Regions from separate parts of the Blastococcus sp. SYSU DS0552 genome, predicted to be linked through region 3. Evidence: predicted binding sites of a transcription regulator. Region 3 holds the regulator's gene; each other region holds the start of a gene.
The links. Region 3 encodes LexA, which represses DNA repair genes until DNA is damaged. Its sites were predicted from a motif close to TCGAACANNTGTTCGA; they were not measured.
Positions count from the first base shown of each region.

Region 1: a site for LexA is predicted at 1,595-1,610, ahead of ACI8AG_RS12035 (HNH endonuclease signature motif containing protein). Genes of this name have one in related genera too.
Region 2: a site for LexA is predicted at 1,908-1,923, ahead of ACI8AG_RS03130 (DUF222 domain-containing protein). Genes of this name have one in related genera too.

Region 1 covers NZ_JBJHAB010000010.1:56,398-59,663, reverse strand. Annotated here, with positions in the region: gene ACI8AG_RS12040 (hypothetical protein) at 516-692, shown strand; gene ACI8AG_RS12035 (HNH endonuclease signature motif containing protein) at 1,636-2,301, shown strand; gene ACI8AG_RS12030 (hypothetical protein) at 2,355-2,990, shown strand; gene ACI8AG_RS12025 (AI-2E family transporter) at 3,030-3,266, opposite strand, start outside.
Region 2 covers NZ_JBJHAB010000002.1:197,062-200,327, forward strand. Annotated here, with positions in the region: gene ACI8AG_RS03115 (xanthine dehydrogenase family protein molybdopterin-binding subunit) at 1-181, opposite strand, end outside; gene ACI8AG_RS03120 (FAD binding domain-containing protein) at 178-1,191, opposite strand; gene ACI8AG_RS03125 (2Fe-2S iron-sulfur cluster-binding protein) at 1,188-1,694, opposite strand; gene ACI8AG_RS03130 (DUF222 domain-containing protein) at 1,927-3,266, shown strand, end outside.
Region 3 covers NZ_JBJHAB010000006.1:50,138-53,403, forward strand. Annotated here, with positions in the region: gene ACI8AG_RS07675 (ABC transporter permease) at 1-590, shown strand, start outside; gene ACI8AG_RS07680 (enoyl-CoA hydratase/isomerase family protein) at 587-1,375, shown strand; gene lexA (transcriptional repressor LexA) at 1,443-2,210, opposite strand; gene ACI8AG_RS07690 (LysM peptidoglycan-binding domain-containing protein) at 2,632-2,928, shown strand; gene ACI8AG_RS07695 (hypothetical protein) at 3,054-3,266, shown strand, end outside.

The DNA of each region.
Region 1 (3,266 bases), on a different contig from region 3:
AGTACGTCTTGCACTCCCGGGTTATCGAACGTACGTTCGATGCATGGCGGACGCCGGCGCAGTGAGCGACTGGTACGCCACCGCCCGCGCCCGGGCGGTGGCCGCCGGACGGCGCCGACGAGCCCGCGAGGCGTCCACCGAGTGGCCCGAGTCCGCCCCGCCGGTGAGGCTGGCCGCCGGCCCGCTCGGCGAGGTGCAGGCCGCGGACCGCGAGATCGCCCGGCAGACCGCGCTGCGCGCCCGCGCGGTCGCCAGGTTCGCCGCGGACCGGCCCGCCGACGGCGACCGTGCCCAGGGTGAGCCGGGCGCGATGAGCCCGGAGCGGTGGGCCGCGCGTCCCGAGGTGCTGCGGGGGGTGAGCGAGTGGGCGACGCAGGAGCTCATGATCGCCCTCTCGCTCTCCGCCCGGGCCGCGGAAGCGTTGCTGGTCCGCTCGCTGACGCTCGTGGAGCGGCTGCCCGGCACGCTGGCCGCCCTGGAGGCGGGGGCCCTGCACCCCCGGGCACCTCTGGACCATGCTCGAGAAGGTCGCTCCCATCGCCGACGACCGGGTGCGGGCCGAGGTCGAGGCCGAGCTGCTGCGCTGGGCTGCAGGCCGGGTGGTGACGCCTGCGCAGCTGAACGACAAGGCGCGCCGCGAGGTGGCCATCGGGACGCCCGCGCCGCGGCCCGCACGCTGCAGGAAGCGCTGAAGCGGCGCGGGGTCCACATCCGCCCGGACGCCGTCGACGGCATGGCGACCGTGAGCGTGTACGCCACCATGCCGGAGGCCCAGGCGCTGTACCGGGCACTGACCGCCTGCGCGGAGGCGCTCGACGACGGCGACGACGGCGACGACGATCAGCGCACGCGGGGCCAGAAGATGGTCGACTGCCTGCTCGACCTGGTGCTGCGCCCGGGCGAGACCGATCTGCCGCCGGTGCAGGTGCTGCTCACCGTCGTCGCCTCGCTGGCCACCCTCGCCGGCGGAGACGGTTCCGGGGAGATCGACGGGCAGGTCGTGCCGGCCGAGATGATCCGCCACTTCCTGACAGCGCTCACCGGCCGGCCGCTGGGATCCGACTCCGCGGAGCCGGCCCCGGGGCAGCCGTCCGGCTCGATGTCGTGGCAGGCGCAGGAGCAGGCCGAGCTGGAGTGGTGGCTGGCCGAGACGGAGCGCCGGCTGCTCAGCGGTGAACTGGTCGATCCGACCCCGACGGCAACGGCGACCTCGCCCCTCCCCCGGACGTCGCCGGCGACCCCGCCCTTCCCCCGGACGTCGCCGGCGACCCCGCCACCACGCACGACGCACTCCCGGGCGACACGATCGAGGACGCCGAGATCGAGGGCGCCGAGATCGAGGGCGCCGAGATCGAGGACGCGCCCCGCGCCGACACCGGTGCCGACGCCGCCGTGGCCCAGGAGCGCCGGGGGTGCACCGCAGCCTCACCGACGTCGCGAGGGCCAGACCGGCGGCGCGGTGATCCTCCGGCGCCGGAACCGGAGGACACCCCACCGGATGCCGGCAATTCCTCACCGGCAGCAGCGACCACGGCCGGGGCGGTACCTCCCGGGCCGGCGGCCACCTCGCCCGGAACCGGCTGGTGGACGCTGGCCGACGAGGCGGTCGAGACCGCCGGCCTCGCCGTGCTCCGCGTGGAGCAGGAGCTCTCCCGCGCCGGACGACTGGTCCGCACGGCAGTCACGGCCGACGCCGACGACGAGGCCACCTGGCGGGCCGGCCCCGGAGGGCGGCTCACCGCAGCGGAGGACGCCTTGGCCGCGCTGCGGTCGGCCTCCGACGGGCGACGGGCGTGGCTCGCCGACCTGCTGGGGAGCACCGGTGGCGGCGGGCTGGCCGAGCGGCCGAGGATCGCTCTGACCGACGCGTTGTCCGGCACGCTGCTGGCCCTGACCGACCTGCCCCGTCTGCGCCGCGCGGGCAGCTGCGACCGTCCGAGCTGCCGTCGGAGCACCGGTCGCTGCACCCACGACCTCTCCGACCGGCCCGGCCTCGGCGCCCCGGGGCCCAGCACCGGCTACCGCCCTTCGGGCGAGCTGGATCGGTGGGTGCGGGCGCGGGATCGTCACTGCCGGTTCCCCGGCTGCCGTCGACGGGTGCCCCGCGGCGGCGAGCTCGACCACCACCGCCCGTATCCGGACGGTCCCACCAGCGCCGGCAACCTCGCCGGCTACTGCACCACCGACCACCGCGGCAAGCACCAGGCCCCGGGGTGGCGCCACGACCTCGGCAGCGACGGGAGCCTCACGGTCACCACCCCGAGCGGTCTGGTCGCGACCACCTCGCCGCCGCCGTACTGAGCGCCACACCACCGCCACGCATCGAGAAACCGGGTACGGGGCACCCCGTGCCCATGGCTGCTCAGATCAGCGACGCCGTCGTCGTCGACGTCCTCCGCCGGCTCGATCGGCTGCTGACCCCGCTGGCGGACCGGATGGGCCGGCCGCCGGAGCTGCCGCGCGAGGAGCGCGACCGCTGGTGGGCCGACCGGGTGTCCCGGGTGGCCGCGGGCGTGTCGGCGGTCCCCCGCTTCGCCGGCAAACTCGCCGATCTGCTGCCGCTGCAGAACAGCGTCGGCACCGCGGTGCAGTCGTTGGTGGTGCTCGGTGTCGCCGGGGAGCACGGGGTGACTGCCCCGGCCGACCGGGTGTCGCTGCTGGCGCGGGTCCTGCTGCGCCGGGAGCTCACGCCGGCCCAGGTCGAGCCGCTGCTCACCCGGAGCAAGGGCACCTACGTGGAGGGCGCGTTCGGCCCCCGGGACGAGCGCCGCGGGGCGAAGGGCGCCGTCCGCACGCTGTGGCGGGCGGCTCGGCTGCTCGGCCGAATCGACGACGCGCTGGACGCCCGCCCGAAGGGGAAGGTGTTCGCCCGCGCCCTGTCGAACCTGCCGGTCGTCGGTGTGGCCGGCGGGTACGCCTCCGAGCGCGAGGGGCTGCGGCGGGCGGCTGCCCGCGCCGCCGACCTGCTGGAGGGGACGCGGCAGGGCTGACGCCCGGGTGGTGCGGGCCGGCCGCCCCGGCAGTCCGCCCTACCCGGTGCGGGCGCTCGCCGGTTCCGCGGGGGTGGCGTCCCGGGCACCGCCCCGGCCCTCGTCCCGGTCCTCGTCCCGGCTCTCGTCCTGCGCGTCGTCCCGCTCCGGGTCGCGCCAGCCCGGCCCGGCAGCAGGCTCCCGGCCGCGCAGGTAGTCCACGACCCGGGCCACGCAGGCGGCGATCGGCACCGCCAGGAAGGCGCCGAGGACGCCGTAGGTCACGCCCCCCACCGT
Region 2 (3,266 bases), on a different contig from region 3:
CCGCCGTGGTGTCCATGGCGGTCACGCGGCCGCGGGCGACGGTCGCCTGCACCGGGTGGCAGTAGGCGGGGTTCTCCACCGGCGTCTCGACGGCGTAGGTCGCGGTGCCCCGCACCTTGGCCTCGCCGTCGCGCCGGACCAGCCCCTGCCCGATCGCGCGCGGCTCCAGCAGGTCGGTCATGACTGCTCCTCGGTCAGCGTGCGCAGGGTGGCGGCGACGGTGCGGGTGACGAGCGGGATCTTGAAGCCGTTGCCGCCCTCGACGCCGGGCTGCGGCTGGGCGGCCGCGAGTTCGGCGTCCATCGCGGCCCGGACGGCGTCGTCGGTGAGCGGCTGCCCGCGCAGGATCTCCTCGGCGCGGGGCGCCCGCCACGGCTTGTGCGCCACTCCGCCGAGCGCGATGCGGACGTCGCCGTCGTGCACCACGGCCGCGACGCTCACGAGCGCGAAGGCGTACGAGGCCCGGTCGCGCACCTTCCGGTAGGCGCTCCGCGTCCCCGCCGACAGCGGCGGCAGGTCGATCGCGGTGATCAGCTCGCCGTGCTCCAGCACCGTGTCCCGCGACGGGTCGTCGCCGGGGAGCCGGTGCAGGTCCGTGAACGGGATGGTGCGGACGCCGGCCGGGCCGAGGGTGTGCACCCGCGCGTCGAGCGCGGCGAGCGCGACGGCCATGTCGGAGGGGTGGGTGGCGATGCAGGTCTCGGGTGCGGTCGGATCCGGCAGCGCACCCGGCGTCCCGAGGATCGCGTGGTAGCGCACGTAGCCGCCGACGGCGGAGCACCCGGAGCCGGGCTCGCGCTTGTTGCAGGGCGTCGTGACGTCCTGGAAGTACGGGCAGCGGGTGCGCTGCAGCGGGTTGCCCCCGGTGGTCGCCATGTTCCGCAGCTGCCCGGTGGCACCGGCCAGCAGGGCCTGGGCGAGCACCGGGTAGCGCTCCCGGACCCGGCGGTCGGCGGCGACCTCGCTGTTGGTGCTGGCGGCGCCGAGGCGCAGCCCGCCGTCGTCGAGGTCGGTGATCTCGCGGGAGGTCAGGGTGCGGACGTCGACGACCAGGTCGGGCCGGGCGACGCCGAGGCGCAGGTGGTCGACCAGGTTGGTGCCGCCGGCGAGGAAGACGGCGTTCGGCTCGGCGGCGACGTCGCGGACCGCCTCGGCGACGTCGCCGGGCTTGGCGAAGGTGAACGACTTCACCGGCCCGCCGCCTCTTGCACGGCGGGCGTGATGTTGACGTAGGCGGCGCAGCGGCAGAGGTTGCCGCTCATCCGCTCGGCGACCTCGTCGTGCGTCATCTCCGGCTCGCTGGTGAGGTCCTCGGTGACGTGGCTGGGCCAGCCGCGTTCGAACTCGTCGATCACCCCGACCGCCGAGCAGACCTGCCCCGGCGTGCAGTAGCCGCACTGGAAGGCGTCCCGCTCGAGGAAGGCCCGCTGCACCGGGTGTAGCTCGCCGTCGCGGGCCAGCCCGTCGGCGGTGGTGATCTCCGCGCCGTCGTGCGCGACCGCGAGCGCGAGGCAGGAGAGCGCCCGCTGCCCGTCGAGCAGGATCGTGCAGGCCCCGCACTGTCCGTGGTCGCAGCCCTTCTTCGGGCTGGTGTTGCCCAGCCGCTCGCGCAGCGCGTCGAGCAGGGAGGTGCGGGTGTCGACGGTCAGCCGGTGGGTCTCGCCGTCGACCCGCAGCGTGATGTCCGCGTCCATGGCCCGCCGGTGCCCCCGCCGGTCGGCGTGGCAAACCCGGTGCAGATGACAACCGGGTGTCCTGCCGGGCTGCTGCACGCTCGAGAGCGGGTCCTGTGGCTCGAGGTGCGCGGCGGCATGAGGCTCGAGGCCTTCTACGGCCGGTGCTCATGGGTCTGGCCCTGGTCGCGACCCGGTCCTGACGCAGGAGCGGTCGCGCGGAATTGTCGGTGGTCGAACATACGTTCGAAGCATGTCAGACGCCGGGACGACGACCAGTGCCCCACCGGGTGCGCCTGCGGTCGGCTGGGCGACCGGGCCGCTCGGCGCGGTGCAGGCCGCCGACCGGGAGATCGCCCGGCAGACCGCGCTGCGCGCCCGGGCGGTGGCCGAGTTCGCGGCGGCCCGTCCGGCGTCCGTGGACCGGCAACCGGGCGAGCCGGGCGCCATGAGCGCCGATCGCCGGGCCTCCAGGCCGGAGGTGCTCGCCGGCGTCAGCGAGTGGGCCACCCAGGAACTCGCCGTCGCCCTGTCCCGCACTTCGCAGTCGGCCGAAGCGCTGCTCACCCGGTCCTTGACGCTCGTGCACCGGCTGCCCGGGACGCTGCAGGCCCTCGAATCGGGCGCACTGCACGACGGGCACCTGTGGCCGATGCTCGGCACCGTCGCGCCGATCGCGGACCCGAAGGTCCGCACCGAGGTGGAGGCCGAACTGCTCGCCTGGGTCGGCCGGCGGACCACCACCACCCCGGCGCAGCTGGGTGACAAGGCGCGGCGTGTGGTCCTCCGGCGCGATGCGCGCGACGCGGCCGGCCGGCTGGCCCGAGCGCTGCGCGACCGCGGCGTCTCCGTGCGGCCGGGCACCGCGGACGGGACGGCGGTGCTGAGCGCGCTGCTCACGGTGCCCGAGGCCCAGGCGCTGCTGGACGCCCTGGGTCGGTACGCCGACGCCCTCGACACCGGCCCCGATGACCAGCGCACCCGTGGGCAGAAGATGGCCGACTGCCTGCTCGACCTCGTCCTGCGGCCCGGGGAGCACGAGATGCCGCCGGTGACCGCGCAGCTGACCGTGGTCGCCGGGGTGCGCACGCTGCTGGGCGGCGATGAGCCGGGCGAGATCTCCGGGCAGGTGGTCCCGGCGGAGATGGTGCGGGCGCTCGCCCGTGCCCTGGGGCTGCTCCCCGACGCCGCTGCGGAGGAAGCCGCACCGGTCGTTGCTCCGTCCGTCGCGCCACCCACCCCGGCACGCGCCGCCTGGCCCACGGAGGAGGAGGCCTTCGCCGACTGGTGGGCAGCCTCCGAGGCGCTCGTCCTCGCTGAGTGGGGCGGTGCGGAGGAGCCGCCGGAGGCGGAGATGGAACGCTACTGGGCCGAGCAGGCCCGCTTCCACCGCATGCCCTCACCGGTGGACATGGGCGTGTTCGACCCGCCGCGGGCCGGTGCGGCACCGCCCCTCGACGCATGGTGGTCCGACGAACCCGCGCCCGGCGACGGCGCGCGCGCTCGCCCCACCTCACCGGCCGACGACGGTCCCGGATCCGAGGTCCATCCTCAGCCTGCCGTCGGCACATGGGCGGCGGCCGATCGTGCCGT
Region 3 (3,266 bases):
ACCGCACCAAGGCGCGGAGCAACGCCGTCATCGTGGGAGCCATGGCCGCGCCGCTGGCCTTCCCCGGCGCGGTGCTCGGCGTCGGCCTGATCATCGCCTACGCCGGGCAGCCGTTCGGGCTCGGCGGGACGCTGACCATCCTGCTGATCGCCTATGCGGGGAGCGCGCTGCCGCTGACCTTCGCCTACGTCCACGCCGGGATGGGACAGATCGGCGCGGAGGTGGAAGAGGCATCCCGGAGCCTCGGTGCGTCCTGGGCGCGTACGTGGCGACGGATCACGGTGCCGCTGCTGCGCCCGTCGCTGCTCGCCGCGGGCATGCTCAACTTCGTCCTGCTCTTCCGGGAGCTGGAGATGTCGGTGTTCCTCTACACCGGCGCGAATCCCACCGTGTCCACGGTGCTCTACAGCCTGGCCAGCGAATCGCTCTACCAGCGGGTCGGGGCGCTCTCCGTGGTGGTCCTGCTCATCAACATCGTAGTGACCGTGTTCGCCATGCGGCTGCTCGACCGCCGCCCCGGCCAGTCCACCCGGCGGTCCCGCCGGGCCCCGTCCGTCGCACTCAACACACCACCGGAGGAAGCAGCATGACCGAGACCACGACAGACGTCGGCAGCGGCGTCCACCTGCGATACGAGACCCCGCACATCGCCGTCCTCACGTTGGACAGTCCTCCGTCCAACACGTTCAGCTGGGAGAGCCGGCGTTCGTTCATGCGAGCGCTCGACATTCTGGACGCCGACGAGAACGTCCGGTGCCTGGTGATCACCGGTGAGGGGCGGGCCTTCACCGCAGGTGCGCACCTGGGCGAGGACCAGTCCATGAGCGACGAGCAGCTGACCGACTATCTCGCCGAGTTCGGCCGGGTCCTCAACGGGGTGCAGAACTTCCGTGCCCCCGTGATCGCGGCCATCAACGGGGCCACGATCGGCGGCGGGCTGGAGTTCTCGCTGTGCTGCGACATCCGCATCGCCTCGACGGAGGCGTTCTTCGTGGCCGCCGGCGTCAACGTGGGCCTCATCGTCAGCTTCTGGCGCCTGCCTCGCGTGATCGGATTGGGGCCGGCCAAGGAGATCCTGCTGACCGGTGCCCGGTACACCGCGCAGCAGGCATTGAACTGGGGGCTGGTGACCGAGGTCCACGACCCGGCAGATCTCATGCCCGCCGCGCTGGCCAAGGCCCAGCGAATCGCTACCCGCGCCCCGCTGTCGGTCGAGGTGACGAAGGAGGCGGTGACGGGCGCCTTCGAGATGGACTTCGCGCAGGGGCAGGCGCTCCAGACCAAGCGCTTCCTGGAGATGTTCCGCACCGAGGACCACCAGGAGGCGCTCCAGGCGTTCTTCGAGAAGCGGGACGGTGACTACCGGCGTCGGTGACGACATCGGGTGCGGACGGCCTCCGACGGTGCCTCCACTGGGGAGGCACCGTCGGAGGCCTTCGGCGTCAGACCCGACGCAGGACCGACACCACCCGCCCGAGGATCGTCGCCTCGTCGCCGGGGATCGGCTCGTAGGCCGGGTTGTGCGGCAGCAGCCACACGTGACCGTCCCGGCGCTTGTAGGTCTTCACCGTCGCCTCGCCGTCGATCATCGCCGCCACGATCTCGCCGTTCTCGGCGGTCGGCTGCTGGCGGACGACGACCCAGTCGCCGTCACAGATGGCGGCCTCGACCATCGAGTCGCCGGCCACCTTGAGCATGAAGACGGTTCCCTCGCCGACCAGCTCGCGCGGCAGCGGGAAGACGTCCTCCACCGCCTGCTCGGCGAGCACCGGGCCACCGGCGGCGATCCGGCCCACGAGCGGGACATAGGCGGGCGCGGCGGCCTGCACGCCGTCGCCGACCACGGGGGGTTCGACTGGTGCGGCGGTGGCCCGGCCGGCATCCCCGGGCAGTCGCACGTCCAGGGCGCGCGGGCGGTTCGGGTCGCGCCGGAGCCAGCCCTTCTTCTGCAGCACCGAGAGCTGGTGCGCGACCGAGGATGCCGAGGACAGCCCGACGGCCTCGCCGATCTCACGCACCGACGGCGGGTAGCCGCGCCGGTCGATGGAGTCGCGGATCACCTCGAGCACCCGCCGCTGCCGCTGGGTGAGCCCGTCCCCATCGGCCGCGCGGTCGGGAAAGGCCCGTACCGACGCCGAACCGTCCGCCGTCCCCGGGGCCACGCCCGCGGTGCCGCCCCGGTTGCCGGACGTCCTGCTCGAGTCCGCCACGTCTCCTCCTCGCCGGCTGCCCGCGCAGCTCTCGACCCTCGTCGTCGGAGGAACGGTAGCGCCGATCGGCGGTCACTTCAAACACGTGTTCGAAACTTTCTCGTGTCGCTCCCCAAGTGTCGGTCCCGTCCGGTAGACATCGGACAGGCGTTCGAATCGAACACACGTTCGGGTCCGGCGGGTGCCGGCCAGGAGGGCTGAACACATGACGAGCAGCACGGCACTGCGGGTCCGCGGCCAGGTGCCGGTCGACCCGGGGGAGCGGCGCGCCGGTCCGCCACCCGCCCGGCATCTCCGGGTGCTCCCGCCGCCTCGCTCCTACGCGGAGATGCCCGAACCTCTGCCCGCGCCGGCTCGCGGGAGGACGAGCGGCCCGCGGGCGACGGTGGGGCGATCGCCCGGCCGGGGGCGTCGGGAGCGGGTGGAGCAGCCGCCGCTCCGGTTGACGTCGCGCGGGCGTCGCGTGCTCGCGGTCCTCACCCTCATCCTCGCCGCGGGCGTGATCGTCCTCGGCAGCGCCGTCCTCGGGGATGCGGGTGGCGGATTGGAGCTCATGGGGACGACCAAGGTGATCGTCGAGCCGGGTGACACGCTCTGGTCCATCGCCGGCGCGGTCGCCGACGGGCGCGATGTCCGCGACGTCGTCGTCGACATCCAGCGGCTGAACGGGCTCGGCTCCGCGGCCATCTCGCCTGGTCAGGTCCTCGTCCTGCCCTGACGGCCCCGTAGGGCTCGGTGTCTGCGCGCCAGGGCAAGGTGTTCACAACGCGGCTCGCCGACTTCGTCAACCCTCAGTACAGGCACGTTCACCGTGCGTGCTGGTCGGCCACCTACGGTACGTCCGTGTCCAGCGTCATGGAGAACCGCGCCGCCGTGTTCACCACTCGTCCCCAGGCCGTCGAGGTCCACCAGGCGGGTGCCTGGTGTGCGGGGGAGCTGTTGGGGTGGCGACACGACGACTCCGGCGCGTGCCAGATGTGGGTGCGGGTCGTCGCCGGAGGCGAAGAGCAGGCGCTCTGGATCGACCTGGGGGATGTGCGGCTTCCGGAGTCGCCG